4 regions of the Salinicoccus sp. ID82-1 genome follow, and region 1 is predicted to be linked to each of the others. Evidence: riboswitches for the same ligand, from Rfam matches in the RefSeq annotation. Region 1 holds a riboswitch; each other region holds the start of a gene.
The links. A riboswitch is a leader RNA that binds a small molecule or an ion and turns the genes downstream of it on or off. The one in region 1 is predicted to bind S-adenosylmethionine.
Positions count from the first base shown of each region.

Region 2: another riboswitch for S-adenosylmethionine. It lies ahead of J4760_RS02125 (methionine ABC transporter ATP-binding protein); the one in region 1 lies ahead of J4760_RS08855 (methionine ABC transporter ATP-binding protein).
Region 3: another riboswitch for S-adenosylmethionine. It lies ahead of J4760_RS05310 (5-methyltetrahydropteroyltriglutamate--homocysteine S-methyltransferase); the one in region 1 lies ahead of J4760_RS08855 (methionine ABC transporter ATP-binding protein).
Region 4: another riboswitch for S-adenosylmethionine. It lies ahead of metK (methionine adenosyltransferase); the one in region 1 lies ahead of J4760_RS08855 (methionine ABC transporter ATP-binding protein).

Region 1 is NZ_JAGFLY010000003.1:212,769-220,781, forward strand. Features, by position in the region: gene J4760_RS08845 (MetQ/NlpA family ABC transporter substrate-binding protein) at 1-746, opposite strand, end outside; gene J4760_RS08850 (methionine ABC transporter permease) at 786-1,481, opposite strand; gene J4760_RS08855 (methionine ABC transporter ATP-binding protein) at 1,478-2,497, opposite strand; SAM riboswitch class I at 2,595-2,695, opposite strand; gene J4760_RS08860 (thioredoxin family protein) at 2,734-3,051, opposite strand; gene J4760_RS08865 (toprim domain-containing protein) at 3,002-3,409, opposite strand; gene gcvH (glycine cleavage system protein GcvH) at 3,471-3,851, opposite strand; gene J4760_RS08875 (Spx/MgsR family RNA polymerase-binding regulatory protein) at 3,920-4,276, opposite strand; gene J4760_RS08880 (thioredoxin family protein) at 4,418-4,735, shown strand; gene aroD (type I 3-dehydroquinate dehydratase) at 4,779-5,522, opposite strand; gene J4760_RS08890 (DUF3243 family protein) at 5,773-6,093, shown strand; gene J4760_RS08895 (Mur ligase family protein) at 6,141-7,598, opposite strand; gene J4760_RS08900 (YbgA family protein) at 7,706-8,013, opposite strand, start outside.
Region 2 is NZ_JAGFLY010000001.1:424,032-432,044, reverse strand. Features, by position in the region: gene rplU (50S ribosomal protein L21) at 1-47, opposite strand, end outside; ribosomal protein L21 leader region at 62-135, opposite strand; gene mreD (rod shape-determining protein MreD) at 178-696, opposite strand; gene mreC (rod shape-determining protein MreC) at 698-1,546, opposite strand; gene J4760_RS02140 (aminotransferase class I/II-fold pyridoxal phosphate-dependent enzyme) at 1,817-2,971, opposite strand; gene J4760_RS02135 (MetQ/NlpA family ABC transporter substrate-binding protein) at 2,971-3,774, opposite strand; gene J4760_RS02130 (methionine ABC transporter permease) at 3,776-4,435, opposite strand; gene J4760_RS02125 (methionine ABC transporter ATP-binding protein) at 4,419-5,441, opposite strand; SAM riboswitch class I at 5,502-5,605, opposite strand; gene J4760_RS02120 (hypothetical protein) at 5,816-6,376, shown strand; gene J4760_RS02115 (GrpB family protein) at 6,477-7,436, shown strand; gene J4760_RS02110 (ABC transporter ATP-binding protein) at 7,513-8,013, opposite strand, start outside.
Region 3 is NZ_JAGFLY010000001.1:1,015,254-1,023,266, forward strand. Features, by position in the region: gene J4760_RS05295 (polysaccharide deacetylase family protein) at 1-666, opposite strand, end outside; gene J4760_RS05300 (YkyA family protein) at 687-1,325, opposite strand; gene J4760_RS05305 (YceI family protein) at 1,497-2,027, opposite strand; SAM riboswitch class I at 2,205-2,302, shown strand; gene J4760_RS05310 (5-methyltetrahydropteroyltriglutamate--homocysteine S-methyltransferase) at 2,384-3,490, shown strand; gene J4760_RS05315 (S9 family peptidase) at 3,523-5,235, opposite strand; gene J4760_RS05320 (sporulation protein Cse60) at 5,348-5,497, shown strand; gene J4760_RS05325 (DUF6320 domain-containing protein) at 5,541-6,200, opposite strand; gene J4760_RS05330 (alcohol acetyltransferase) at 6,187-7,329, opposite strand; tRNA gene J4760_RS05335 (tRNA-Leu) at 7,735-7,819, opposite strand; tRNA gene J4760_RS05340 (tRNA-Arg) at 7,838-7,912, opposite strand; tRNA gene J4760_RS05345 (tRNA-Cys) at 7,924-7,997, opposite strand; tRNA gene J4760_RS05350 (tRNA-Gln) at 8,004-8,013, opposite strand, start outside.
Region 4 is NZ_JAGFLY010000001.1:954,960-962,972, reverse strand. Features, by position in the region: gene menE (o-succinylbenzoate--CoA ligase) at 1-822, shown strand, start outside; gene yidD (membrane protein insertion efficiency factor YidD) at 831-1,070, opposite strand; gene J4760_RS04970 (NUDIX domain-containing protein) at 1,146-1,604, shown strand; gene pckA (phosphoenolpyruvate carboxykinase (ATP)) at 1,652-3,232, opposite strand; SAM riboswitch class I at 3,383-3,488, shown strand; gene metK (methionine adenosyltransferase) at 3,579-4,772, shown strand; gene J4760_RS04955 (hypothetical protein) at 4,817-5,011, opposite strand; gene J4760_RS04950 (nuclease-related domain-containing protein) at 5,328-6,236, shown strand; gene J4760_RS04945 (NAD-dependent succinate-semialdehyde dehydrogenase) at 6,316-7,695, shown strand; gene J4760_RS04940 (fluoride efflux transporter FluC) at 7,744-8,013, opposite strand, start outside.

The sequences.
Region 1 (8,013 bases):
GATTCGCCATCTTCAACGACAATGGAATCCTCAACCGGGTTCAGTCCGCCATCAAGCGCGAAGTTGGAGTTGATGATGACTGCCGGCGCTTCATTGTTTTCATACATTGAAACGAGCAGTTCCGGTGCTGTCTGATTGTTGAATTCGAAGTTCTTCGGATTTTCAGTGATATCGTCGAAAGTTGCATTCTGGATTTCGATGCCTTCTTCGATTTCAATCAGGCCTGCATCGACGAAGAATGACAGGAAGCGTCCTTCTTCAGCCGGGTTGTTGGATACAAGAATCGTCGAACCATCCGGCAGATCCTCGAGGGATTCATAATCCTGTGAATACACAGCCATCGGCTCGATATGGACGTTGCCGGCGCTCGTAATGTCATAGCCGTGGGATTCCTTCTCTGTTTCAAGATATGGTGTGTGCTGGAAATAGTTCGCATCCACTTCCTCATCCGCGAGCAGACGGTTCGGTGTCGTATAGTCGTTGACGATCGCTATGTCGAGCTCGATGCCCTCTTCTTCGAGAATCGTTGCTGCTTCCTCAAGAATTTCAGCATGGGGTGCTGGTGAAGCTGCGATGGAGATTGTTCCGCCCGCCTCTTCAGCTTCTTCGTTTTCTGCCGTTTCGGATGTTTCGGCGCTTTCTTCACTATCCTCGGTTGTCGCTGCTTCTTCCGAGCCGCCGTTGCCGCACGCAGCCAGAACAGCTGCAAAAATTGAGATGACCATCAGCAAAAAGTATTTCTTCATGTACTTCTACCTCTTTCCCTATTGTATTTATTTTATTGATTACCGCTTATCGACCGCTTTGGCAGTCAGATCACCTATGATCTGTATGATGAAGACAATAACCAGAATTACTACTGTTGCGACCAGAGTGACATCACTCTGGTTTCTCGTGAAACCGACCATGTAGGCCAGATTGCCAAGCCCTCCTGCGCCGATGACACCTGCTATCGCAGTGGATCCGACGAGCATGATGGCAGTGACCGTTATACCTGATATGAGGGCCGGCAGTGATTCCGGCAGCAGCACCTTGCGGATGATCGTCCATGTGCCTGCACCCATCGATTCCGCTGCTTCTATGACACCCTTGTCGATCTCTTTGAGTCCAATTTCAACCAGGCGTGCATAGAATGGCGATGCACCGATGATGAGAGCGGGCAGCGCACCCTGGGATCCCATGATCGTGCCCATGACCACTTTGGTGAATGGGATGAGCAGGATGATCAGAATGATGAAAGGAATGGCTCTGAACAGATTGACGAGAAATGCCGTAAAGCCGTATACCGGACTGCTGGCTGCATGTTCACTTTTCGAGGAGAGGAACAGGATGATTCCGAGCACCAGTCCGAAAATGAAAGTGAATACAGTCGAAATGACAGTCATGTAGAGTGTTTCATATGTTGCTGTTAAAACATCGTCCCACCGCACATTCTCAAAGGAGAACATTTCAGCAAACGCATTGATAAATCCAATCATCATCCTTCTACCTCCACTGTTACATCGTGCTCGGCAAGCTCTCTTTCCAGGTTCCCAAGGTCCGTTTCATTGATGTCGATCGCCACATAAAGGTGGCCGTATGATTCATTGTTGGTCCGCTTGATATTGCCTGAAAGAATGTTGAGATCAAGATTATACTTCTTGATGACCTGGGAGACGATCGGTGCCTTCGACTGGGAGCCGACAAAGCCGAGCTTCAGTATTTTCGAAGTCGGGAACATTTCCCTGACCTCCTCGAAAGAGAGCGCCGTCTCCTCGTCATTGATGTCATCTTTGACGAACCGCTTCGTCACACCATGCTCCGGATTCTGGAAAAGTTTGAGAACGGGACCGGTTTCGACGACCCGTCCGCCTTCCATTACCGCTGCACGATCACAGATCTTGCGGATGACATGCATTTCGTGCGTGATCAGCACGATGGTCAGGTCCATCTCATCGCGTATCCTGACGAGCAGATCGAGCACTTCATCCGTCGTCTCGGGATCCAGTGCACTCGTCGCCTCGTCACACAGGAGCACTTCGGGTTCATTCGACAGTGCCCTTGCGATGCCGACACGCTGCTTCTGTCCGCCTGAAAGCTGGCTCGGGTAGTTGTCCTCGCGTCCCGTCAGGCCGACCAGCTCGATCAGTTCCGCGACACGCCGCTTCTGATCCTTCTTCGGCACACCGGCGATTTCGAGCGGGAAACTGATATTCTCCGCAACAGTTCTCGACCAGAGAAGATTGAAGTGCTGGAAGATCATCGATACTTTCTGGCGCTTTTTCCTGAGCTTCGCCCGGTTCATCGTACTGATGACATCCTCTCCAATCACCACTTCGCCTGAGGAGGGCTGCTCCAGGCCATTCAGCATCCGGATCAGCGTGGATTTACCAGCACCCGAGTAGCCGATGACACCAAAAATCTCACCCTGGCGGATGTGGAGTGTCACATCATCCACTGCCTGTATATCATTGTTTTTAGTTTTGAAAATTTTAGTTGCATTACGAATGTCGATCATATGTCTCATCCTGACTTGTATATTGGACAGTACAGGCTGTCCGCCTATAGAAAAAGCCTACTCAAAAGTTGAGTAGGCATTGGTTTCGACCATCAGCCTCTCATCTTCGATCAAATCGATCATGTGAATTGGCACCTTGTCGTAATGACGGTTGCCGTGGTTTCATAGGGCACTTCCCTCCACCACTCTTGATAAGAGTTTTTATTAGATTGTTATTAATAGTACCATCTGTATTCCTATTCGTCAACAAGGAATTCATCCATTACTTCAGTCAGATAGGGAACCGACTGGAATGCATATATTTCCTTTGTGAGTTCGCCATTTTTGAACAGCAGCAGTGCCGGCGTGGATCTGATCTCATATGTTTCAATAAAGTCCTTCTGGTAGTTCAGATCGATTGATGCATATGAGAAGTTTCTCAATTCCGCCACCACGTCGAGCATCCGCTCGGCAATGTGACAGTTGGCACATATCGGCGCATAGCCGAATATGATCAGCGTCTCTTCAGACTGAATACGGCTGGTAATATCTTGTACTCTGGATTCTTTCATCATTACTGAACTTACCTTTCATGATCAGGCTCGTATCTACATAGAAATCATGTCTCATGAGGACATTGGCGAGATAGTCCCGCGGGCAGCGGCCCACCTCACCGAACTTCGGGTCGATATATATATGGGTGCTTTCACTCAAGTGTTTTTTAAACCATTTCCGTATGTTTCTGCCTTCTTTATCTGCGTCGGACAGAATATAGATTTCAGAACCATTCAGCTGGTCGAGAATATCATCCAATTTTGCGATACCCATTGTACCATGGGTGCATATGATCTGTACAGGTTCAATCAGGACTTCTTCGATACGCCGTTTATCCGTCTTTCCTTCGACAATAAGCACTTTATCGGAAAAATACATAGTCATCACCCTTGGTATGATATTTTTAAAAAAACTCCAGACCGGGTCCAGAGTTTACACTTTATGCGTCCACCATTTCATCATAGGCATCGGCATTCATCAATTTATCAAGTTGGGATTCGTCGGACAGTTCAACAACAACCATCCATGCGCCTTCATATGGAGATTCATTGACAAGCTCCGGGCTGTCTTCCAGTCCTTCATTGATTTCAACTACAGTACCACTGACAGGTGCGTAGAGTTCAGAGACCGTCTTGACGGATTCAACGCTGCCGAAAGATTCGCCGGTAGTGAGTTCATCACCTTCAGCAGGCAGTTCTACAAAAACAATATCACCGAGCTCGGATTGAGCGAATTCCGTAATACCGATTGTTGCCTTGCCATCTTCAACTTTGACCCATTCATGATCTTCTGAATACTTGTATTCTTTAGGTGTTGCCACGACAATAACCTCCTTTTTCTACTACACTCATATAATCTCATAAGTCCCACTGTGAAGGCAAGGCTAATCTAGCTGCTCACGAGCTGCCTGTATTCCGCCTCTTTGAAGCCGAGCAGCACGCTTGTACCATCGTATAGCAGTGGACGCTTGATCAGCATGCCGTCCGAGGAAAGCAGTGCAAGTTTTTCATCCCGGGACATGTCATCGAGACGATCATTCAGATCTAGGTCCTTATACTTTCTACCCCTTTTATTGAAAAGCATGTCTATATCCGTGCCGGAAGTTTCCAAGAGCTCACGAAGCACCTCGGCACTCGGTGGACTTTTCACCATGTCGACGCTGTCGAACTCGACGCCACTGTCCTGAAGAAATTTCTTTCCTTTGCGGCATGTAGTGCATTTCGGGTATTCATAAAATGTAATCATTCGTCATCCTCCAGAAGGTTTCTTACTTTTAATATACGTAAAAGCTGTTCGCCATTGCAAGCCAAATAAGCATGTATCTTCCATATTCCGAATGAAAGGTGATAGAATGAAGCTAAATAAATTGATAAAGGAGTACTTATGATGGAAGCGATCAGACAGTATGATGACTATAAAGAGAAAATACAGGGCGATGATAAGATCATCATCAAATTCTTTGCAGACTGGTGCCCGGACTGCACACGCATGAACATGTTCATCGACCCGATCCTCGAAGAGTACAACCAGATCGACTGGTACGAGCTCAATCGTGACGAGCTGCCTGAAGCGGCAGATGAAAATGACGTCATGGGCATTCCAAGCCTGCTCATCTTCCAGAATGGCGAGAAGCTCGGCCATCTGCACTCTGCAGATGCCAAATCACCGGAATCGGTCAAGGATTTCCTCCAGAACACCCTCTAGATACGACAAACGTCCAGCTCGTCGAGCAGGACGTTTTTATTTTCTATTCAAATATCTTCAAGTTGTTTTTCAGATCCTGTACATGGAACTGCCCGGGTGCTGCCTTGTGTGAAATATAGCCATAAGTCAGGCAGGAGCCGAAAACGCCGCCTGCTACACGTGTAATCTTGCCAAGCTCTCCCATGCTGATGCCGACCACCTGGCACTTCAGCTGCTGGCGCGCATCATGTACCGCAGTCAGAATGCTGAGGACATCGCGGCCATCCGCAGGGTTGTAGGCGAGCTTCAGAATATCACCGCCGCGTTCATTCATATCCTTGTATGTTGCCATTATTTCATCAAAGTCCGGCGTATCCCTGAAATCATGCTGGCTCAGCACGACCAGCACTCCTTTTCGCTTCGCTTTCTCGATAAGTGCATCAACAATGTCTTCGTACATGAAGAATTCAACATCAATCAGCTGGATGTCACACTCATCGAGCACCGAATTGAGCAGCGATTCATACTCGACCGCCGTCTTCTGACCCTTGCCGCCTTCACTCTGGGTCCGGTAAGTATAGAGAATCGGGTAGTCCTTCAATGACTCGATAATATGATTGACGAGCGCGAGGTGCGCTTCATGACTCAGCGCATCAAATGCATCACTTCTGATTTCAATAACATCGACTGCCGATGGATTGTCCAGCACACCCTGTATCTCCTCATCCACCGTCTCCTTCGAATGATTCGAGAAAGAAACCACCACCTTCGGCTGCCCACTTCCGATATCCACACCTTTAACATTCATACATATCCCTCTCATCATCGCTATTTATTTATATACAATATAGAAAGTATCGAGAAAATTCAAATATAATATCAAACTTCCGTTACTGGATATAAAATTGTTTAAGTGTGCCAGGAAAAGGCTATCATATGATTAGAGCATTAATAATCCGGACACTCCCATTTCTACCGGAAGCTCATGACACTACACTCCCAAATTGGAATACGGTGCGTATTATTACGACATTAGAAAATTATAGGAGGAATTAAGAATGGCTAACGAAGAAATGAATAATCCAGAACAAAAAGCACAGAACATGGATCAGGAAGACAAAGATCAGATTCTTGAGAGCTACAACAAGTTCATCAATTATCTCGGCGATCAGGTCTCCAAAGGTGAAAAACTGGGCATGGACGAAGACCAGCTGTCCAAAGCAGCGAAAAGAGTTGCTGACTACCTTGCAGGTCATGAAGAACCACGCAACCGCGAGGAGCAGGTACTGAAACAGCTCTGGAAATCAACAGACAGCAGCGAAGAAAAAGATACAGTCGCAAGAGTGCTTGTCAGAATGGCACAGAAAACGAATGGCTAGGCATTCACTATAGCAAGTAGAAGACACTTTTCAATGAAGTGTCTTTTTTATTTGTCCAGATAGCTGAAGATGAATGCCTTGTCATCATGTGCAAGCAGTTCGCCCCGGTAGTGCTGGGGTTCATTGATGCCTGTCAGCAGAATGACGGACGCGTCATCCGCATGATTGATGGCCTGGACAATGCCTTCCTGTCTGGAAATTGCTGTAATCGTATTCGTTTCATCATATGATTCAGGCAGCGAGGACTGCATCATCTTCAGTATTTCGTACTCATCCTCATAGCCGACCTGCTCTGCAGCTAGTACGAGACGATGGAGGTTCTCAGGCACCATCTCCATTGTCATCCGGATCTTCTCATAACCTCTGAGACCGATGCCGGTGACCATGACAATCAGCTTCTTATCGACCTTCTCCGCATACTTCATGGCGTTGATGATGGATTCATTGATTGCGATTGGCGTATGCGCGAAATCAAGAATGAAGTCGTATGTGTTTTTCGAGAACAGCTCGAAGCGGTGGACCGGCGGGCTGATCTTGCGGGAAGCATCGATGACCGCATCCACATCATACCCGAGCTTCAGCAGAGTGAATATGCTTGTCGCCAGATTGATGTAGTTATGTTCCCCAAGGAACCGTGGTTTTACAGTATAATGGGCAGCACCCACACGAAGATCGATATGATCGATGTCGGTGCGGAAGCGGTAGTACGTATCCTGGTGCTTCGAGAAATGGTATGAATCGTCCATGATGCTCCGGTATTCGGGAACATCTGCATTGACGAGACACTGTTCACTTAATGAAGCAAGCTTCAGTTTGGAAGCCAGATAGTTCTCCATCGTCTTATGGTAGTCCAGGTGCTCTGGACTGAAATTGTTGAATACACCGATCTCGTTGCTGATGAAGTCCGTCCGCCGCTGATCGAGCGCAATGGAGGTGGCTTCATAGACAATGTAGTCATAATCGCGCAGCGCAAAGTACTTGATGACCTCCGCAAACTCGAAGTGCATCGGCGTCGTCGGCGTCGAATGTGTGAACACCACTTTTTCATATGTATGATCGAAAATCCCCAATGTCCCCACAGTCGCTACTTTGAGTCCGAGTTCGGATAGCAGGCGCCCGATGAAATGGCTCGTTGTCGTCTTGCCGTTGGTGCCTGTGACAGCAATATATTTCAGCTGGTTCATATGTTTTCCATAAAAAAGCTCCACCATTCTGATGGATACATCGTTATAGTTCCTGATATAGATGATATCAACCTGATTGTGGAATGCTTTGAATGCATCCGCTTTGAAATCAGTGATGATGAGTCCCGGTGCATATTCGAGTGCCGCTTCCAGGTACTTTCCGGAATTTCCTGACGCCTTCAGCATGAATACATCCCCTGCCCGGAGATTCTGATACATCGAAGTAATGCCGTAGACTTCACTTTGAGTATGTACTGGTTCTGAGAAATTGTGATTGCTTATATTCTCTTTGATCGCTTCTATAACTTCAAATACCTTCATTAAATTCCCCTTCGGCTACTCTGTGGTAAATTTACTCGTGCCACTTCTTTCAACTATAAAGCAAATGCAATAAATTTAAAACCGTATGAAGCACATTTTTCCTATTTCTACAGCTCAAGTAATGATGACTGGCACAGATATTCCACATTATATTTTTCCGACAGGTCGTGCAGAAATGCAATGACTGCCGAATCAGGTGTATCACCTGATAGGAAATCATGCTTCAATTTCCCATACTGCACCTTTTCCGCTTCATCACACCTGTTCTTGAAATACCCCCACATATGATCGAACGCATTCACCATGGAGCCTCGTGTCGGCGGTACCGCTTTTGCCGATTCAATGAGATGTGCCACTGCATCATAGGACGGTTCGCCCTTCAAAGCCGCACGTATCTGCTCATAATGCTTCTGGC
Region 2 (8,013 bases), on a different contig from region 1:
TCTTCAACTCTGATCTGTTTACCACCTGTTTCGATAATTGCAAACATACTTACACCTCCTAATATAAAATAAGACACGCCATCTACAGGTGGATATGCATCACTTGAACCTGTAATTGAGCGGTTGATGTCTACATTATCACCAACTATTGCATTATATCAGCACCTCAGGCCGGTGTCAATGCTTTGGCAGTACCTCTTTTCTGACCCTTGACGTTTTCAGGGCGATGACATACACCACGGTAAAGAGCAGCGCATTGAGCAGCAGGCTCGGTGCCGCGCGCAGCGCCATATAGTCGAATACCGGCTTGTCCACCAGGTCGAGGATGATATGGAGCAGGTAGATGTATATGTCATACAGCATCGTCAGCAGCAGCACGACGAAAGCCATGGCGACAAAATCCTTATGGAACACCCGGAAGGCAGTGTGCATGAACAGGACGAAGGCCACCATGCCGAAAGCATGGATGCCATACACCGATCCTATGTAGAAGTCGAGCATTGCACCGAAGACGACTGCGAGCAGGATGCTCATTCTGGAACCTGTATAGATCGACAGCAGCAGAATGAACATCAGAAGTACGCGCGGAACGAAATAGACTTCGACATCACTGACGATGATCGGGCTGAAGCCGGCAAATGCAAAGTCCACATACATCAGCAGGAACGTGGTGAGAAATATCATGATGGCTCTCATGCTAGTCCTCCATCGATTCCGGGCTTCTCTCGATGACGAAGACCACATCGACATTATCTGCATTACTTTTCAATTGCACATAAGCGTTCTGGCTGAGACCATATTCATCATTCTCCACTTCGACCACCGTGCCGATCAGGAGACCTTCCGGATAGTTGCCGACAAGACCGCTTGTAAAGACTTCATCTCCCGGGGAGAGCCCGCTGCGGTTCTTTATATTCTCGACGACAAGCAGATTTCTTTCCTTGTCGTACTTCTGGACATTGCCGTAGATCGGAGTGCCGTCATGCATCACTTCGACCGAAAGATTATTCTGCGACACCGAAGTCGTCAGCATCTCGACATAGCTCGTCCCCCCATTGACACGTGTCACTGTACCGATCAGCCCTTCTGGTGTCATGACCGCCATGCCTGTAGTGAGGCCATCCGTTTCACCCTTGTCGATTGTGAAACTGTTCAGCCACTGGTCATGCGATCTTGAAATCACCCGTGCATTGATGCTCTCGTAGGACTGCCTGGAACTGATATCGAGCGCTTCCCGAAGTTCTTCGTTCTCTGCCTCGAGCCGTTCGATGTCCGCCTGCATCTGGGGCAACATTTCAAGCTGCGCCCGCAGTTTTTCATTTTCCTCAACCGCATTGAAGCTGCGGGTGATCGTGCCGAAAAGGCTTCCGACAAAATCGAATGGTGCATTGATGATCATCTGCGAACCAGCTGCTGCATCGGCAGTGAACTGTTCAGCACGGGTCGTGGAACTCCGATCCGTCATGGAAAAGCCGATGAGCAGAATTAAAATGATGATGCCAAACAGAATGATCAGCATGCGATTCCGGTTGAAAAGCCTGTTCACAATCCAACGCCTCCAATTAGTCCTTAATATCTGATTAAAAGAATACCACACTCGGGCGAGTGTGATAAGCATATGTAAAATAAAAAATAGAGAGGCGGCAGCCTCTCTATAACAGATAAGATAATAATATATATGATATCTAGAACATGTTGCACTGTTCTATCGGAGGCCACCTTCATGAGACATTCATTACTTTGTGACCTGTTATGTTATCTATAATGTTACATGCATTTGATATTAATATCAAGTACTTTCGAAAAATTTTTTCCATTACTGCCATAAATGTTTGATCTGCTGGAATCTTGACACCGTCTCTCGAAGCACGGCATCCTCCACAGCAAGGGAGATTCTGATGTAGTCCTTGCCTCTCGAACCGAAAGCAAAGCCTGGAGTAACGAGAATCGACAGCTCCTGGATGAGATAATCCCTGAACGATTCCCCATCGTATCCTGAAGGTACCTTGATCCAGCCGAATATGCCGCCTTTGATCGGATTGATCGGAACTCCCATGTCAGTAAAAGCATCCGTCACCATGGCACTCCGACGCCTGAACTTCTCCTTCTGGCCTGACAGAATCTCCCCATCATTCCGAAGCGCCGCGGCTGATGCATCCTGTGTCACGCCCCACATGCCCGTCTGCGTGTGATCCTGATACGTATTGATGGCTTCGATCATCTCCCTGTTGCCGACCGCAAAGCCGGTGCGGAAACCGGACATGTTGAAGCCTTTCGACAGCGAGTAGATTTCGATGGCGCAATCAAGATTCGTGTCACTCTCGAGGATGCTCGGATGCGGATTGTCGAATGAAAATGTGGCGTAGGCGAAGTCATGGACGATCCTGGTACGTGTCTCTTTGAACCTCTCCACTGTCCGGTCGAAGAATGCCTTATCGGCAACCGCCCCGAGCGGATTGGATGGGTAGTTCAGGTAGATCAGCCGCGCATTCTGAAGTTCGTGGTCCGGCAGGCTGTCATAATCCGGAAGGTAGCCGTTCTCAGGGAGCAGCGGCAGGTCGTATGTTTCACCGCGTGCAAGCATGACACCGGGACCGTAGTCCGGATAGCCCGGGTTCGGGAGGAAAACACCCTCCCCCGGTTCAATAAAAATCATCGGAAACTGGACCAGTGCACTTTTCGTTCCATAGAGGAGCGCAATGTTATCATCTTCGAGGTCCACATCATAATGCTTTTTATAGAAGGTTTTGATTTCATGCTTGAAGGACGGCTTTCCCCTGAAGCTGACGTATCGCTGATTTTCTTCCTTATATACCGACTCTGTGACTGCTTCAAGTATCGGTTCCGGCGTGCGGCCGTCCGGAATGCCGACTGCCAGATTGATGAGCGGCAGCGGTCCCGGTTCAAGTTCACTCGACATTGCGGTTTTGAAATAGCTTTCCGGTATACTGTTCAATAGTCTGTTTGCCATTACTGTCCCTCCGGTTTATCGAATCCCTGGAACCTGCTGTCTATCGTATCCTGAAAATGATCGGACTTCACTGCCTGGATCAGGTCCTCTGCAAGCTTGCTGTCCTCATCGGATGCATTGATGACAACCTGGTTTCTGAAGTTTTCATTCATATTCTCAAGCTGCAGTGCATCTGCCAGGTCCATGCCGCTTGCCAGAGCAAAGTTCCCGGGTACAAGCGACAGTCCGATCTGATCCACGCTTCTTGGCAGCTGGCCGGAATCCTGATAGACGAATTCCAGGTTCTTGTTATTCTGTATGATATCAGATTCCTCGACTGCGAGCATATTGGCATCCTCGGCAATTTCGATCAGTCCGGCATCAACGAGCGTATGGAAGCCTCTGGACGAGTTGACCGGATCGAGCGGCAGTGCGACTTCGCTGCCATTTTCGATCTCCTCCAATGATTCGTATTCACTGGAATAAAGCCCCATCGGCGCCGTCGGGACCTGGATGAGATTGGTGAAGTCCGTACCGTTTTCTTCATTGAAATCGGACATGAAGGACTTGTTCTGGTATAGATTGGCATCGAGATCCCCATTATGCAGCGCATTATTCGGCTGTATGTAGTCGGTGTACTCGACGATTTCAACCGTATAGCCCTGGTCCTCAAGTGCCGGCTTCAGGGCAAAATTCACCATGTCACTGTAAGGTCCAGTGGAAGCACCGATTGTGATGACTTCCCCTTCTCCTTCATACAGCAATGCACTGGAGCCGATGATGACTGCCAGAGTCGAAGCTAGAAATATCAATATTCCTCGCATATCAGTTCCCCTCCTGTCTTCTGGTCAAAAAATCTCCGATCAGCTGTACAAGCTGTACGATGATGATCAGGACGACGACAGTGGCAACCATTGTCACTGTGTCATAGCGGTAGTATCCATAGCGGATGGCCAGATCGCCGATGCCGCCACCCCCGACGACACCTGCAGTCGCACTGAAAGCGATGATGGAGATGATTGTCAGCGTGATGCCCTGGGTGAGACCACGGCGCGCTTCAGGTATGAGTACATCCGTAATGATTAGCGGCAGGGAAGCCCCGCCTGCGATGCTCGCTTCGATGACCCCTTTGCTGACGCCATTGAAACTCGTCTCAGCTAGTCTGGCAAAGAGCGGTATTGCTGCGATGGACAGTGCCACGCTGGCAAATACAGGACCGTGCGAGCTGTTTGTCAGCCATGTTGCCACCGGCATGATGGCCACGATGAGTATGATGAAAGGAAACGAACGGATGACGTTGGTGATGGCGCCTAGAACCTGGTTCAACGGCTTTATTCTGAACAGCAGCGGGTTTGCTGTAACATACAGCAGTATGCCGAGCGGCAGTCCGACAAGTACCGCAAAGAATATGGAGACCGATACCATTAGCGTGGTTTCAAGCAGTGCACGGTATAGCAGCGGTGCAATTTCAGACAGTCTCTGCATGGATTTCAGCCCTTTCTATGCCATTGGATTCGTCGATGAATATTTTGAGCCTTGTGATTTCTTCAGGATCACCTTTGACATGCAGCATCAGGAAGCCGAGCGGCATATCATGGATGTATTCGATCCGCCCGTTCAGTATGCTGATGTCACAGTCGAAATGACGATAGAGCTGATTGACATAGTTCGCCTCTGCATTCTCATTCAGAAACTTGATGGTGATGACCTCGGATCGCTCATTGATTTCAATGTGTGCCGGAATAATGAAATCGTAGATGTCCTGGACGAACCCTTTCGTCACTGCGTGCTTTGGATGGCTGAAAATGCTGTAGACATCATCACTCTCCACAATCTCTCCCGCCGTCATGACCCCGACCCTGTCAGCAATCTCCTTGATGACTTCCATTTCATGTGTAATCAGAACGATGGTGATGCCAAGCTCCTTGTTGATCCTCTTGAGCAGCTTCAATATCGTCTTCGTCGTATCCGGATCCAGTGCACTGGTCGCTTCATCGCAGAGCAGTACTTCCGGATGGTTCGCCAAAGCCCTGGCGATGCCGACCCGCTGCTTCTGTCCGCCACTCAGATTGCCAGGGTAGCTGTCCGCCTTGTCGCTCAAGCCCACAAGCGCAAGCAGCTCTTCTATACGACCTTTGACCTTCTTCTTGTCGTATCTGCTTGCCTTCAGAACAAACTCGATGTTTTGATAGACAGTCTTCGACTCGATCAGGTTGAACTGCTGGAAGATCATGCCGATCTTCTGCCTTTTATTTCTTAGATCCTGCCCTGAGAGCGAATTGAGTTCCGTCCCATTGACACTGACCCTGCCGGAACTCGGATGCTCCAGAAGGTTGATCAGCCTGAGCAGCGTACTCTTCCCTGCACCACTGAAACCGATGATGCCGAATATCTCCCCGTCACATATCGATAAGGACAGCTTTTTCAGAGCCTCCACTTTCCTGCCATTCACTTCGTACGTCTTTGATACATCTTCAAGTACAATTGCCATCCGATCACATCCTCTATGTAAAATAAAAAAACCATCTGCCGAAATGGCAAATGGTTTCTACAATTATCTGCCAAGCCTCCGCTTGTAGGATTTAGCACAGTACCCGGGTGAGCCTGCTGCTGAAGCTTCAAAGGGCCTATTCCCTCCACTTCTCTGGATAACAGTATTCAGTTGAATGATGATAACTCTACATGACACCAGGAGAAATGTCAACATTCAGATAGTTTGGATTTACGAAACTTGATAACCAACTGTTTCTACTCTATCGGTATATAATAGATATGATTGGAACACTTTCATCGAAACAGTACATCTGCAGAATAATAGACGCAGCAGTCAGCTTCACTTTTGATGCATGAAGGAACGTGTTCAGGATGAACAAGAAAATATCCAAAAAGACATTGCCCGTCCCCAAACTTCTCCATGAACTTTTTGGCAGAAGGACAACAAAGGCGGAGTTGGCCATTGTGCTGGCGAGCTGCATTCTTCTTTCCTCAATACTGCTTTTTCACACATTTGATGAATGGTCAGAGCTCGCAGTGTGGAAGATGATACTACTGGTCATACTGACACTCGATATCACCGGGGGTGTGGTGGCCAATGTTACAAAAGGTACGAATGAATACTATCAGGGAAGTCCTGAAGCCAGGTTGGTATTTCTGACCATCCACGTCCAGCCACTGATACTCGGCTGGATCTTCGGCAATTTTTCATTATGTGCAATCATCTGGATTTTCACCATATCTGTCGCATGGATTATTACCAGAATTGAAAAAAGAGACCTACAGCGTACTGCTGGAATGGCATCTGCCCTACTGGGACTCGGCATACTGACGCTGCTCTCTGACACACATTTTATTCTGAATGGACTGCTCGCCTTATATGTTTTGAAGCTCGTTTTCAGCTTTGCGGTTGATCATGGTAAAACCGAGTAATATGAGCAATATCTAAAGAGGCTTGAATTAGAACGAAAATAGATGGCAAAAATATAACTAATGGATACAGAACCTAACATAAAAAAGACAGGGTGAATTTATGCGAAAGCTGGAGTTGGTTTCTTACAGAAAAAGCTGGGAAGATGACTTTAACAGAGAAGCTAAGAAGATACAGGCAGTTTTTGCTGAAGAGCTATTGGACATACACCACATTGGAAGTACTGCAATCCCGGAAATGGTCGCCAAACCTATAATCGATATTCTGGTAGAAGTTCAAAATGTTCAACACGTAGATTCATATAATACTATGATGACTAAGCTTGGGTATACTGTAAAAGGAGAGAACGGAATAGCTGGCAGACGATTTTTTGTTAAGCATATAAATAGCAGCAGAACACACCACGTACATATTTACCAATCAGGCAAAAGCGAAGTTAGTAGACATTTGGCTTTTAGAGATTATCTGGTTGAAAATCCACAAGAAGCAGCAAAGTACAAACGCCTTAAAAAGGAGCTCAGCGTGCAACAGGTTTTTAATGTTGAAGAGTACCAGAAAATGAAGTCTTCACTAGTAAACGAGCTGGCAGAAAGTGCGATCAACTGGGCGAGTCAAAATAAGAAGGTTTCTGTCATAGGATTTATCATACGTGAAAAAGATGATGGAATTCATGAGTTGCTAACACTGTCTTTTGATTCTGACAAAGTCTCCACCTTACGTATTCCTGGAGGCGGCGTAGAAGAAAAAGAAGACCTGATAATGGCTCTTAACCGTGAAATACATGAAGAAACAGGTTTGTTGAATACGAAACTCGTACGGAAATTAGGGTGTGTAACCTACTACAAACCTTTCATCAAAAAGATGGTTGAACGTCATGATTTTCTGTTGTATGCCCCTTCGAATACTGAGGACTTCTGGGCGCATAAAGTTACTGGAGAAGACAAAGATGACGGTATGTATTTTAAATATAACTGGATACAGTCTGTTGACTTCGGAAAAGTGGATGGTGAACTTAGAACTTTCCTAGAGCCGGTTTCTATTCCTGAACTATTTAAGTCATGAATAATTTCCTATCTACCAATTGTTATAAAAATAAGAAACCATCTGCCTTGATCAGCAGATGGTTTCTTTAACATATCTATGCATTCATCGCTTTCGGCTGGCCGAGCTGCATGGTGTACATCTTGGCGTACTCCTTGCCTGAGGCAATGAGTTCCTCGTGGTTGCCCTTCTCAACAATGCGGCCGCTATCAAGCAGCAGAATCTGATCTGCGTGCTGGATGGTCGACAGCCGGTGGGCAATAATGAAGGTTGTGCGATTTGCACTGACGACCTTCATGGCATGCTGGATCATCTGCTCGGTTTCGGAGTCGATGTTGCTTGTGGCTTCATCAAGTACGAGCACTTTCGGGTTGAATACCATAGCGCGTGCAAATGAAATGAGCTGACGCTCACCGAGCGACAGTGTCGAACCGCGTTCGGTCAGTTCGGTGTGCATATCGTTGTTCATGCGTGACAGCATTTCCCCACCACCGACACTGAGGAGTGCCTGCCTTGCTTCTTCTTCAGAAATCTCTTCGTTGTTCATCCGCAGATTGAACAACAGGGATCCACTGTAGATGAAGGGATCCTGAAGTAC
Region 3 (8,013 bases), on a different contig from region 1:
CCAATCGTAACCGTACGTCCAGTTCATCAGTACCATCCCCTGTTCACTGGCAATCCGGCTTGATGTTTCGGTATTCTGTCCGAAAGGGGCACGGAAAAAGCGGGGCCGCTCACCTGTAATCTCTTCAACCAGATCATTTGTCTCCACTATCTCCGCGCGCTGTGCTTCTGGTGAAAGATCCGGCAGGCTGGCATGCGTCTGTGTATGGTTGCCGATTTCAAAACCCATTTCATGGATCGTGTTGAGAGCATCCCTGCCCGCTTCCGATTCAAGATACATTCCATTGACAAAGAATATGGCCGGCGCGTCATGCTGTGCAAGTATTTCAGCAATCCGGACAGCATGACCATCCGGTGCGTCATCATATGTCAGCAGGGCGACCTGCGGCTCTGCACTGCTGCCTTCGATCGGCTGTATTGCATATGTATTTTCGTTGACACTATACTCATATGCTGCTTGTTCAACCGGTTTTGGCAATTCCACTGTTTCAGCTTCTTCCGTCACTTCTTCCACAGTTGATTCTTCAGTTGATTCCGGCTGCTCTTCGTTTGCCGCCTGGTGTGAGGATGCGTCGGCGTTCGATTCATCTTCAGGACTATCGTTCTGACAGCCGGCAAATAGTATACTGCCGCAGCACATCAATAGAAGTACTCTTTTCTTCATCATGTCCATCTCCTTTGGTAACATCATTCATCGGCTGCTGCGTCGAGCTGTGAGGAAAGGTCACCCTGCATATTCTGCAAGGCAGCAATCTCCGTATCCAGTTCGACAAGCAGTGACTGCGTCTTTTCGCGACTGTCATTGATGGACTCTATCCCTGTCTTGAAATTTTCATATGTAGTGTCATCCTGCCCCAGGGATTCGAAATAATCCCTCTGCTGTTCAAGGTCTTCTCCATACTTCGCTGCAAACGCATCAATGGATTCGTTCAAGGATTGGATGGTATTTTCAACCTCATCGACGGTTTCTTCAGAAACGCTCTGTACATCAATTTCTGCAAACTTTTCCTTCTGCTCGGTAAGTTCACTGCTGATGCCATCGAGATTCTCCAATGCCTGCTTTCTTTCATCGATATTAGTAAAGACAGCAGCAGACCCGTCAGAAAAAGAACTCAAATCTTCATCTTCCGATATACCCGTTTGAAATGCATTCTGGAGCTGGCTCTCCAGTTCCATCACCTGCTGCAGTTCCGAAACAGCAGATGCCTGTTTTTCTTCCGATCCATCAAGTGCCTGCTGGATGCTTTCGATATCATTGCTGCATGCTGACAGCAGCATGATCGACACAGCTGCACCTGATAGAAGTTTTCTTTTCTTCATTCCCATGTGCCATCTCCTTTATTGAGGGACTTCTCGCGAGTATAACAGTTCTGAATTTTATTGTAAATTGAGGAAATGACTTCTGACAATTGCTTTTGTCCCCAGTTTATACATCAAAAAAACCACGGAGAGTGAAAAATCACTTCCCGTGGCCAGTTGAACCGGATACTGCCTATTCTATTTGCTCTGCTCGGAGAACTGAAGTTCGAGCATCGCCTTGACGTCCTTGCTGACAAGTACACCGCCAGTTTCAAGCTGCTGGTTCCATGTCAGGCCGAAGTCTTCACGATTGATTGTAAACTCAGTTTCAAAGCCATGCACTTCCTGCCCCCAAGGATTTGTGCCCTTGCCATTGTACTGCAGGTCGATGCTCATCTCCTTGGTGATGCCATTGATTGTTGCATTGCCCTCGACGGTCACTGTATCCCCATTTTTCGTAACATTGCTTGATTTGAAGATGATTTTGGGATTCTTCTCAACGTTGAAGAAATCTTCTGATTTCAAGTGCGCATCACGATCTGCATTTTTTGTGCTGATGCTCTCTACGTCTATTTCTGCATACACTTCAGCATTCTCGAATGTTTCCAGCTTGTCTGTGTCCACTTCAAATATAAATGATTCGAAGTACCCTTTCACTTTTGAAACCATCATATGTTTAACTTGAAAGCCGACTTCGGAGTGCGCTGGATCTGATACGAATTTTGTCATTGTAATCCCTCCAGAAAATATTATCTCTAATTAAAGACAATTCAATATTACAATACACACTTACTTTTAGCAAGTTATTTATACTTTATTTATAAAAATGGTTATAGTCAATCTTACTGCTTCACTTGACAGAAAATTCTTTATCCTTTAGAGTACTCACTAATATAATAATTACAACTCTTATCCAGAGAGGTGGAGGGACTGGCCCGATGAAACCTCAGCAACGTACATGAAGTGTCGTGCTAAATCCAGAGAGCCATGCTCGCAGATGAGATAAACGGGTGTTCATCCCCAATTTATCTTAACCGGATAAGTTGGGGATTTATTATATTAAAATTTGAAAATGAGGGATTAAAATGACAAAAACTACAGTGCAGGCACCATTCAAAGCGGATCATGTGGGCAGTCTTCTGCGGCCTGACAGCATCCACCAGGCGAGAAAGGACTACGCCCAGGATAAGATATCTTATGCAGAACTGAGGGAGATTGAAACAGAAGAGATCAAGCGTGTTGTCGACAAGCAGATCGAGGTGGGACTCAAAGCAGTTACAGATGGAGAGTTCAGACGCCGCTTCTGGCACACTGATTTCCTGGAGCACCTGGATGGTGTGGAAGGCTACATACCGGACCACGGCTACCAGTTCGACGGCATTGAAACGGAAAGATACAACATCCGAGTAACCGGCAAAGTATCTTTCAACCCTGACCATCCCCACGTGGCCGACTTCAAGGAATTCAAGGAGATCGTCGGTGATCGTGCAGTAGCCAAACAGACCATTCCGAGCCCGAACCAGCTGTTCAATGCGGGTGTTAGAAACCTCGATATCTATCCTGACGTCGAGGAATATGCGGATGATGTCATCAAAGCCTATCAGGATGCCATACAGGCCTTCTACGATGCCGGCTGCCGATATCTCCAGCTGGATGATGTGTATATCGCCGGCCTCAGTGCCCCTGAAGTTCCGTTCAATGACAGCGGCTACGACAGGGAGACGCTGATCGACCTCGCATTGAGAGTCGCCAATGGTGCACTTGAGAAGAAGCCGGATGACCTTGTAGTGACGACTCACTTGTGCCGTGGAAACTACAGATCCAAGTGGGCATTTGAAGGCAGCTATGCCAAAATTGCTCCTGTGCTGTTCGCCAAAGAGCAGGTGGACGGTTTCTTCCTCGAGTATGATGATGACCGTTCCGGAGATTTTGAACCATTGGCGCATATCCCTGAGAATGGCCCCCAGGTTGTTCTCGGCCTGTTCACTTCCAAGCATGGTGAACTGGAAAATGCTGATGTTATCAAGGAACGTGTCGAGGAAGCCAGACAATACGTATCAAAAGACCAGATCTGCCTGAGCCCTCAATGTGGATTTGCCTCCACACACCATGGTAATGAGCTCACAGAGGAAGCACAGTGGGCAAAATTGAAGTATATCGTTTCTCTTTCCGACGAGCTGTTGAGTGAATAAAAATAGGAAGCACCTTTCGGTGCTTCCTATTTTTACGCTTTTGTGTGGTACGCAGCAAGAAATTCAGTAATCTTTCGGTTCATATCCTGAAGGTTTTCCCGATGCATGAAAGTATGACCTTCATTGCCATAGGCTGTAAAAGTTACATCCTGCCCGCTTTCTGTCATGGCGTCCGCCATCTGCACGGATTCAGTATATGGCACACGTGAATCATGATGACTATGGAATATCATCAGAGGGGCAGTGATTGCCCTGCTTCTGGAAAGCGGAGAGATATCATCCAGAAACGCACCATGCGCCTCTATGGAACCATACTCGGCTGCTCTCAGGCTGCGTCTCCATGGGGGCGTATGCCGAAAGAATGTCCTTAAATGCGATATGCCGACAATATCCACTGCAGCAGTCCACAGATCCGGATGATGCGTGACCAGCAGCAGTGTCATCAGACCACCGTAGCTTCTGCCCATTACACTGATATTCCAATCATCTGCATACCCTGCTTCAATCAGATGCTGTCTCAATTCCACGATATCCTGCATCGCAGCAAGCCGCTTCTCCTTATCATCCGCTTCAAGATAGGCGCGTCCGTATCCCATACTGCCGCGTATATTCGGTACAGCCACAGAGAGACCCGCCCTGTTCAGGCGATGGTAGAGTGCATTGAATTCCGGTCTGGCCTGTGATTCCGGTCCGCCGTGGATATGGATGACAGCCCCTCCAGCCGAGCTTGCTTCGTAGATGAAATATGGAATCTCCAATCCATCGAACGACGGATAGCCTGCCATGCGCCACGCTACTTTTTCAGCTTTCCCATTATCGGCAATCACTTCAGAATTCTTCCGGGTGAGGTGATAACGGTGGATCAGGTGGGGCTGATCCACGGAGGAATAGATCAAAAAGACATTATCACCCTCCCCAACAGCCATTGAATGGACTACACCTTCCTTTTCAAAAGGCAGTTCGGCCACTTCCCATGTTGCGAGATCCAAGGTGTACAGCGAAGAGCAGCCATTTTCATTGCATGACAGCAACGCTCTGCGATTGTCTTCAAACAATTTGAAATGCTCGATATCCCAATGGAAGCTGGTCCGTTTCTCATATGTACCATTCTCGAGATCGACTTCGTATATATTTTTAAAACCGTCGGCCAGGTCACTGAGGCATAGGCATGTATTCCGGACAAACTTGAAATTTGCATACCTCGCCTGTGGAAATTGGAGTGTCTTCACTTTCCCCGTCTCCGCGTCAAAAATTATCAACGTCTGATCGACATTATTCACATCCGTCGACATCAGGAACCGTCCACGTGACAGTTCATGGATGAAATGGACGGGAGCGTCGAAAGTGCGAATAATATCAACAGCACCCGCTTCATCGATTGTGCATAATTCGAAAGCCGAGGATTCATGATGGTTGCGGATGACTGTATACGTATGCTTCTCTTTATCGTACATGCCAAAATAATGAAAATAATCCGGCTGATCGGTCAACATCGTCAGGTCTTTGCCATCGAATGCATGATACTGGTTTCTTTCATTGCCATGATAGTCGATTGCAACTGTAATATGCCCCCCCTCAATCCAGAAGTTCTTTACATTCTGATCAGATCCGGTGAGCCTTTGCTTCTGTCCGCCATCAATATTCATTTTCCATAACTGCTGCGTGCCACTCTCACTGCTGATGAAATAAAGGCTTTGTTCTTCGCTATGATATTTGAGATTCATATATTTGATGTAGTCCTTCAATTCGTATCTCCCCCTTAGCCACTACTTTACCATTTCCGACGCATTATTACGTGACTTTTCAGTCAATTTAAGGAGATAATATGATTAAACGATAATGAGGGGATGAAGCTTAATGAAGGTGAAGACCATAAGTGCCATGACGGAGAAAGGCCTTGATAAGAAAGTGAACGAATTTCTATATGAGAACCATCAGATAGAAATCATCGATATCAAGTTCTCATATGGCAGCACACTTGCTGTGCTGATCATCTATAAGCAATAATAAAAGAGCCCTCCACTTCGATTGAAGTAGAGGGCTCTCGCCTTTATATATGAAGTCTTCTGCTCAACTGGGTCCATAGGGTCTGATGGGCAAACACACCAAAAAACACAATCAGCATGAAGGCATACAGACTGGCGACTGCACTCGGCCAGATAACTGTAGCATGACCCGAGAAATACAGTGCGGCCGGCAGAAAGCTCAGTGCAATCATCAGGATGGAACTGATATACCCCTTCCACTTAAGACGCTTCGTCAGGATTGAGAGTGTCACCATCACGAGACCGGCAACGATGAGGAAAGGGACTGCATAGTTGATCGACCACCTGAGGAAGCCCGACTGTGAATCGATAAGCAGGAGCAGCAGCGTCAGACTCGCAACCTGGCCGACAATCTTGCTGCCAAGATGGGATTTCGACAGAATCGTATGATTCAATGAAATCACTGCATAGGCAACAGAACCCATGACATAGAATACCCATAGAAAATGCGGCATGATGATCAGATTGATGAATATGCATGCCAGTATGATGGAAAGACCTGCAAATACCGCAATTCTCGGTGCCTTTCTTTTGCCCAATGACTGCCTGTCATAAGCCGGATATGTTCTATTCTCCATCTTGGAATCGATGGATGCCAACTGCTGGCTGCATAGCGGACATATATTATGCTTCGTATTGATAGTGCACTGTTCACAATGGTTCATTGCTGTTCCCCCACTCATTGGAATTGATCTCTATTTCAAGGCCGGTCAACCGTTTCAATTCTATGAAAAAATCCCTTACAATATCCGTTTCCGCTATCGACAGTGTAAACGTAATTGTCATGCGGCCATTAATCGTTCCGGCCGCACAGCTGATTGGACTTCTGCTTGTTGGATACAGGGCAATATCCATGCGTTCAACGTACGCTTCCATGGACTTCGGTAATTTTACGTTCCCCATGTTCGATAGCGTCATCGACTTTGTCCGCTCACCGATGTGATTGAATCCATACCTCATTGCAGGATATTTGAGAAATATTGGTATGATGCGTGTCATCATCCCTCTCTGCAGCTGGAAATGGTGGTTGATCCCCTTCTGCAGGCTTTCCTTGGCAGTACGGGATACGAGCTTCATTGCAACTTCATCAAGTATCTCTTCGAAATTTGTGTCATCTTCCACTTTAACACCTATATTGGCTACCGCAAAGAAGTTTCTCATCGTCCTTGATGGGAACTGACGTCTCAGATTGACAGGCAGCGCGACTGCTATCGGTTCATGCCCCGTATGCTGGTTGCTGATGACCTTGATCAGAAGCGCTGTCAGAAACGCAGTGAGTGTCGTGCCGTGACCTTTTGCGTGACGGTTCAGAGCATTTCCATCCATTATACCATGGATGACACTGATACCTGCAGTATCAAGTGCTGTACCTGTAATCTGATAGGCAGGATCTTCTTTCATTCTGATCGACTTTCTATCATTCTTATAAGCATACTTTTCGAAGCTGTCTTCGATTTCTTCTGTACCTGGTAGATCCTGTGGCAGAAGTATCATATTATCATGATGAATATTTTTCCTTTTGAGAAGCAGATACTGGTAGACAAGCGTCTTCAGAAATTCCATCGCACCACTGCCATCCGTAAGGGAGTGGAAAACTTCAAAAGATATTCTGTTGTTATAGTATATGACACGGATCAAGTATCCGCTACTGGTTTTTGGATTAATGGGGGCACAGGGGTAGGTCTCCTCTTCCTGCACCATGAGCTTCTGATCATTCTTCTCAAGATAATCCCAGAACAGTCCTTTCCTCAGTGAAACAGTCAATGTTGGAAAACGGCGGACAATCTGATCCAATGCTTGCTGAAGCACCTCTCGATCTATTCTTTCCGTCAAAATCATAGAGACTCTGAAAACAAAGGAATTTTCCGCGTTTGATAACGCATGAAAAATCTTTCCTGTATTATCAATCTTATACCACTGATCTGACATGCAGCATTCCTTCCTCTCTATGGCCTTCATGCCAGTATGACATATTTGGAAGTGTAATGCTTGTATCAGGTGATCACTCAGAAGCGTCTATCGCCTTTGAAGTATTTCCTTGACCAGTAATGCAACGTTCTTCGGTTTTTCTTTAGTATTCGTATTATCTCCTCCTTCTTGTTTCAAGTCGCAAAAAAAGACAGTCAGGATGAAATGTTTCATCCTGACCGCCATCGGCAATTTTAGATATACCATTTATATTTAATAGAAGACTTCTAATACCACCGGTCGGGTTTGAACCGACACTCCCGCAAAGGGAACTGGATTTTGAGTCCAGCGCGTCTGCCAATTCCGCCACGGTGGCCCAGTATTAACAAATTTATGGAGCGGAAGATAGGATTTGAACCTATGTCTTGCTTCAGGTAGAAGCCTGTTCTGAACACTAAACTACTTCCGCAATCTAACTAATGGAGGCGCCAACCGGATTTGAACCGGTGATAGAGGATTTGCAGTCCTCGGCCTTACCACTTGGCTATGGCGCCTTGAAGCTGGGCTAGC
Region 4 (8,013 bases), on a different contig from region 1:
AGATCAGTGATCCGTGGATGTACGATGGTACTGGTGGAGAAATTTCACGAAGATTCAGTGTGGGATGCAGTTGAAAAATACAAGGTGACACACACCAGCATGGTGCCGGTCATGCTCGATCGGCTGCTCGGCCGGCCGATGCCGGCTCATGAGCTGCAAGGTGTACTGCTTGGAGGTGCCGGAGTGACCAGGGAAGTTCTGAGGGCTGCCCTTGATGCAGGGCTGCCGGTATACAATTCATTCGGCATGACTGAAACGTGCTCGCAGATCGTCTCCATTGCCCATGATGATCCGAAGATTTTGGAAGGTACGGTCGGGCGGCCGCTCGACAACATCGAGATAAGGATCGATGACAGCAATGACGGTGAACTGCTTGTACGCGGTGCACCGATCACACAAGGCTATCTGAATGCAGAGATTGAGGTGTCGGACGGCTACTTCAGAACAGGCGATATGGGATATATCGATGCGGACGGCTACCTTTACATACTGGACCGGCGCAGGGATCTGATCATCAGTGGTGGCGAGAATGTGTATCCGAAAGAGATTGAGGATGCGGTCAATATGATTCCGGCAATTTCGAATGCGGCGGTTGTTAAAAGGAAGGACGCCAAGTGGGGCGAAGTGCCCATCCTGCTGATAGAAGAGAGGACAGGAATGGCAATAGAAGACGATGACATCATGGGTCATCTGAACGGGCTTCTTGCACGATATAAACTGCCGAAAGAGATCCACCGGATGCCGCGCATCGTGATGACCTCGACCGGTAAAGTTTCAAGAGCACAGAATCAGAAAGTCTACGATGCAAAAAAGAAACAGTGATTCGGTGATCACTGCTTCTTTTCATAATTGTCCGGATTGAGAGGCACAGGATCGTACCCGCCGGGATGGAATGGGTGGCATTTAAGAATGCGCCTGGCTGCCAGATAGCCGCCCTTGAAGGCACCATGTTCCTGTACAGCTTCTATACCGTAGTTGGAGCATGTCGGATTGAACCGGCAGCTCGGTGGAAACATGGGGGAGATCGCTTTCTGATAGAAGCGCATCAGCCATAGAAGGATTGTTTTCATATAATCACCGCTCCAGCATTTAATACTATTATGATATAGGGTACACTGGATTTAAGCAAATTTGGAGATGATAGCATGCTTCGATTCAAAGACCATAAAGGCAGGAAGGTCACGTTGGAACTCGGCTCTGATGCACCACCTGGTCACATACTCTGCATCTGCAGAATGGATGGAAAATATCTGCTGACCGATCATAGAACCCGCGGAATAGAGTTCCCGGGCGGCAAGATCGAAGCAGGAGAAAGTCCCGAGGAAGCGCTGCACAGGGAAGTGTTCGAAGAGACGGGCGCGAGCCTTGATGCAGTCAAATACATCGGTGCGTATACTGTGCATGACGCAAAACCATTTGTTAAGGCTGTATTCTTTGCTGAAGTGAAGGATATATTCTTCATATGCGAATACAGCGAAACACACGGACCGGTCATCTACAGGACAATCGAGGAGATTCCGGAAGACAGGAGAAGCTTCCTGCTGGATGATGCCTGCATCGACTACTTGTATCAGATGAGCAGGAATGACGAATTTTTCAAATAAATGCGCCGGATATCAAATAGGATATCCGGCGCATTATTTTTATTCATCTAGAGTTTGAAGCCGCCTGTTTCAGCAATGCCTTCGGATTCAGCTCCGAACTTCTTGAAGTTTTCTATGAATGATTCTTTCAATTTATGGGCTTTTTCGTCATATGCTTCTTCGGAAACCCATGTATTGCGAGGGTTCAGAATTTCCTTTGGGACACCGGTAACGAAAGCCGGAATGCTCAGTCCGAACACGGAATCCTCTTCAAATGCATTGAGGGCGAGTTCTCCACTGATGGCTCTTCTTACCATGGAACGTGTATATTTAAGGTCCATGCGTTTGCCGACACCATATTCTCCACCGCTCCAGCCGGTGTTGACCAGATATACATCCACGCCATGCTCATCAATCAGATCGCCGAGCATGTTTGCATAGGTCGTTGCATGCAGTGGTAGGAAAGGGGAGCCGAAGCATGTTGAAAATACAGGCTGTGGTGACGTGATTCCGCGTTCCGTACCGGCAAGCTTCGATGTGAATCCGCTCAGGAAGTGGTACATCGCCTGTTCTTTGGTCAGCTTCGAAATCGGCGGGAGCACACCGAATGCATCTGCAGTCAGGAAGATGATTGTTGTCGGGTGTCCGGCTACGGATGGTATGCGTGCGTTGTCTATATGGTCGATCGGGTAGGCTGCACGTGTATTCTCAGTCAGCGACCCATCATCATAGTCCGGTACGCCTGCTTCATCCATGACGACATTTTCAAGTACAGAACCGAATTTGATGGCTTTGAAGATTTCGGGTTCCTTTTCGGGGGAAAGGTTGATCGTTTTTGCATAGCATCCGCCTTCGATATTGAAGACCCCGTCTTCATTCCAGCCGTGCTCGTCATCACCTATGAGTTCCCTTTGGGAATCGGCGGAAAGCGTCGTCTTGCCTGTGCCGGAAAGTCCGAAGAAAAGGGCGACGTCCTTGTTTTCTCCAACATTGGCGGAGCAGTGCATGCTCATGACACCCTGTTCGGGGAGGAGATAGTTCATGATGGAGAAGATGGATTTCTTCATTTCACCAGCATATTCGGTACCACCGATCAGTATGATGCCTTTCTCGAGTGAAACGATGATGAAAGCTTCCGATCCCGTCCCGTCAGTCGATGGGTCCGCTTTGAAAGTCGGCGCAGATACGATAGTGAACTGTGATTCGATATCAAGCGCCTCTTCCTTCGTTTCAGGTCGGATGAACATCGTACGTGCAAACATATTGTGCCAGCTGAACTCATTCACTACACTGAGATTGAGACGCGTCTTCTCATCCGCACCCGCATAGCCATTGAAAACAAAGATTTCTTCCTTTGATCCAAGGTGATCGATGACCTTCTCGAACAGGTTATCGAAAACTTCCTGTGAAATCGGCTGATTGACTTCTCCCCAGTCCACTTTGTTCTCGGATACTGCATCTTTGACAATGAAACGGTCTTTGGGGCTGCGACCGGTGTACTTGCCTGTCTCGGCACGCAAAGCACCTGTTTCCGTCAGTTTGCCTTCTTTTCTTTTCAAGGATTTTTCGACGAGTTGAGACACAGAAAGTTGGAAATGCGATGATTCTTTGGATACCAGATTCTGTATGAGTTCTGAGTGGTTTGTCATAATTTTTGCCCCCATTTTTATGTATTTAGCAAAGTAAATGATACTTTCACGAATTAGTATAACACATTGATAAATGTCGTAACATAATATTTACAAAATAATATCGCCTTGATTTGAATGCAATCATATAGTATATTATAGGGAAGTTATCTCTTATCAAGAGCCGGTGGAGGGAACATACCCGACGAAGCCCAGCAACCTCTTTTCTATAAAGAAAGGTGCTAAAGGATGCAGAAGTTATTCTGATCGATAAGGGGAAGAGCGAAGCCTTTTCTCGTATTATTGAGAAAAGGCTTTATTTTTTGGTAGCAGGAGATAGCTAATAATCATAAAGGAGAAATATTCAATGGCAGAACGCAGACTTTTCACTTCCGAATCCGTAACGGAAGGACATCCGGATAAGATTGCAGATCAGATTTCAGACGCCATTCTGGATGAAATACTAAAAGGGGACCAGCACGCAAGAGTTGCCTGTGAGACAGTTGTCAACACTGGTATGGCAATGATCGTTGGAGAGATAAGTACAAATACTTACGTCGATATCCCCAAAATAGTGAGGGAGACTGTCAAGGAGATCGGATATACCCGTGCCAAATACGGCTATGATTACAAGACGATGTCCGTATTGACGGGTATAGATGAACAGTCTTCGGATATTGCGCAAGGCGTGAATAATGCTGTCGAAACAAGGGAGACGGAAGCCGTTTCAACTGGTGCCGGCGACCAGGGGCTCATGTTCGGTTTCGCCTGCGACGAAACGGAGGAACTGATGCCACTGCCGATCTCATTGGCCCATAAATTATCAAGACGTCTGACACAGGTCAGAAAAGATGGAATCATCGACTACTTGAGACCGGACGGGAAGACGCAGGTCACTGTTGAGTATGACGAAAATAATGCAGTCAAAAGAGTGGATACCATCGTCATTTCATCACAGCACCATGAAGAAGTCGAAACGAAGACGCTCCAGGAGGACCTGATCACCCACGTCATCCAGGAAGTGGTGCCGGCAGAACTTCTTGATGAAAATACACGCTATATCATCAACCCGACAGGGCGTTTTGTCATCGGTGGACCTCAAGGAGATGCAGGATTGACCGGCAGGAAAATAATTGTAGATACCTACGGTGGTTATGCCCGCCATGGCGGTGGTGCTTTCAGCGGCAAGGACCCGACCAAGGTCGACCGTTCTGCAGCATATGCCGCACGTTATATTGCCAAAAACATAGTGGCAGCCGAAATTGCTTCCACATGCGAAATACAGCTTGCATATGCAATCGGAGTCAGTGAACCTGTGTCCATATCCGTGGATACTTTCGGTACTTCAGACTATAAGGAATCGGATATTGTCAATGTCATCCGTAGAACATTCAATCTATCTCCGGACGGCATCATAGAGATGCTTGATCTGCGCCGTCCAATCTATAAGAATACTGCAAGCTACGGCCACTTCGGCAGAGAAGACCATGATTTCCCCTGGGAAAGACTGGATAAGGCAGCCCGATTGAAAGAGGCGCTCTCAAGTCTCAAAGTAAACTAAAAAAAGTCCCGGACATTTGTCCGGGACTTTATATTGGATAAGAATTACTCTGACTCTTCAGATGTCTCTTCTTCCATTGTCATTTCTTCAGTAGTTTCCTCTTCCATTGTCTCTTCTTCCATAGTGCCTTCTTCTGTAGTTGCTTCTTCAGTGGATTCTTCACTACCGCCTCCGCCACATGCACCGAGTACGAGCACTGAAGCAAAGCCGCCTGCCATTAGATACTTTTTGAGTTCCATGATTATTCCTCCTAGTTTTTTAACTATAGGTTAATTGATGACACTCGCTATCTCTCTATCTATCTAGCAAGTTAATAACTTATTACCCATACGAAAAATAATAAAACATGCTGAAACCTATAAATTTTAATTAAGACCAAAAAAAATCACAATAATGGAAGTGGTACCAAATAGCGCTTACAAAAAATAATGAAAAAGCTTGGGGACATTTCCATCAAATTATTTGTTTTTGACCGTAAATGTATATTATTTTGATATAATGAACAAAGCTTCAAGCAAAACAGCTATTCTAATATGGAAGGATTTGAAACAAGGCATGAATACGGAAATCTTTACAGACCCGATTTTTATTGCACTGGCTGCACTGCTGCTCATTATTGCCATTGCTTTCCTGGTCTATTATTTAAAGCATAGAAATAAAGTCGATGCGCTTCAGAAGGACTATGCAAAAGAAAAGGAAAATCTGGTTGAAAAGTATGAATCGGATAATGAAACGCAGCGGCTGGAGCATAAAAAGGAAGTATCCACGCTGAATGAAAAATATCATGATGAAACAACACTGCTCAACAACAAGCTTTCAAGCCTTCGCCAGTTTACAGTGGACAAGGGGGAATATCTTACGGATCTGTCCCTGATCCAGCTGAAGGACCGCCTCGTTCGTAATGAAAAGATCAGGGAGACGGACATGTACATTCTGTCGAACGTCTATCTGCCATCCAGAAACTATACGAATACAAGAAAGATCGACCACCTGGTACTCACACGTACAGGCCTCTATCTGATCGATTCCAAGTACTGGAAAGGGCATATTCTTCACGGTGTGAGCGAAAGCAATTTCGAGGCGCTACCATACGTCGAGTCCTTCTTTGATCTGCTCGACCTGGACAAGTCCAAGGAACAGACCCTGATCTTCGAGAAAGACGATGAAAAGAACGTCTCGGTCAACTATTATAATGATACAATCGAAGAAACCAAAATTTCTGCAGAAAAGCTGAAGAACATTTTCAAGCTGCAGTATGACGTTGTTCCGATCATCTATTTCAATCCGCAGGATAATGGCAACTATTCGATCTCGAACTATTCCACTGATCCATCTATCAAAGTGCTCGTCGGTGAAGAGGAGCTTGAAAACTTCTTCATGAAGTATGTTTTCCATGGCCGTTTCCAGTATACGGTCAAGGATCTCGACGAGATTGCAGAAGCAATCTTCCAATTGAATCCATAAGCCAATTCTTTGTTTTAATGAAAGAAAAGCCCTATAATTTTTTTATAGGGCTTTTTATCCATTCAAAGGAGGCGTCATGATGTCTGAAGAAATCGTGGTACTGAATCCTGCAACCGGTGAAGAGGTTGATCGGATCAGAAAGGATAGCAAAGAGGATATCGAGAAGAAGATCGACAAGGCACATGAAATGTTCAAGCAGTATAAAAAGAAGAACGCATATGACCGCAGTGCACTGATGGTCAGATGGGCAGCGCTCATCCGGGAGAACAAGGATGAGATTGCCGAACTGATTACGAAGGAAAATGGTAAGCCGATCAAGGAAGCCGCAGGAGAAGTGGAGTATGCGTGCAGTTATATCGACTACTATGCCGAAGAAGGCAAAAGAGTGTACGGACGTACAATTCCCCAGCACGAAGATGATGTGCGGCTCGTTGTGACGAAGCAGCCGATCGGTGTTGTTGCTGCCATTACACCGTGGAACTTCCCGGTGGCCATGATGGCAAGGAAGGCGGCACCTGCAGTGGCAGCCGGCTGTACATTCCTGGTAAAGCCGGCAAGTGAAACGCCGCTGTCAGCAATGAGATTCCTCGATCTTGCACTTGAAGCAGGATTTGAAGAAGGTGTCATCCAGTACGTTACAGCATCCGGCAAGGAAGCAGGGGAAGTATTCGCAAAATCTGAAAAGGTCATGAAACTGACATTCACCGGCTCGACTGCCGTCGGCAAGACGCTGATGGAGGGTGCGGCTTCTACAGTAAAGAATATTACGATGGAGCTTGGTGGACACGCACCACTTGTCGTCCATAAGGATGCAGATCTTGATGTGGCAGTGGAACATGCCATTGCAGCCAAGTTCAGAAATTCCGGTCAGACGTGCGTATGTGCCAACAGATTCTACGTACATGAAGATATTGCAGAAGCGTTCAGTGAAAAGTTTGCGGAGCAGGTGAAGTCCCTCAAAGTCGGCAACGGCATGGATGAAGATGTCAAAATTGGACCGATGATCAATGAGGATGGCTATGACAAGGTCATTGAACACATCAATGATGCGAAGGATAAAGGCGGCCAGATCATTGCAGGCGGCGAAGGCAATAAGGACGCCGGATACTTCATCGAACCGACTGTCATTACAGGAGCAACGGATGACATGATCATCATGAATGAAGAGACATTCGGTCCCGTCGCACCCATCCAGACATTCACGGATCTTGATGAAGCGATAGAGAAGGCGAATGATACCGAATATGGTCTCGCAGCCTACTTTTTCACTGAAAGCTATCGTGATGGCATCAGACTGCAGGAAGGCCTGAACTTCGGTGTACTCGGCTGGAACAACGGCAAACCAAGTGCAGCGCACATTCCATTTGGTGGACTGAAGGAAAGCGGCATCGGCCGTGAAGGCGGACCGGAAGGTATCGAACCTTATCTGGAAACAAAAATCACTTCAATGAAAATATAGAAACATATAGAACAAGTAGAGGCCGCAACGCTTTGTTGCGGCCTCTATTCATGCAGCGATGGATACACCGATCAGCAGTCCGAGCGAAAGCGAGACCAGGCAGAAGAAAAACATCATGAAAGTGTACTTGATCAGTTTCCTGTATTCCCTCTGCTCAAACAGTTTCAGCTGTTCGACGGTGAAAGCGGAGTAGGTCGTGAAACCGCCGAGAAAGCCGAATATGATCATGAAATATAGGGAAGTGCCCTGAATGATCAGAGGCATGGAAATTCCCATGCAAAGGGCTCCTGTAGTGTTCACAGTAAATGCGGCATAGGG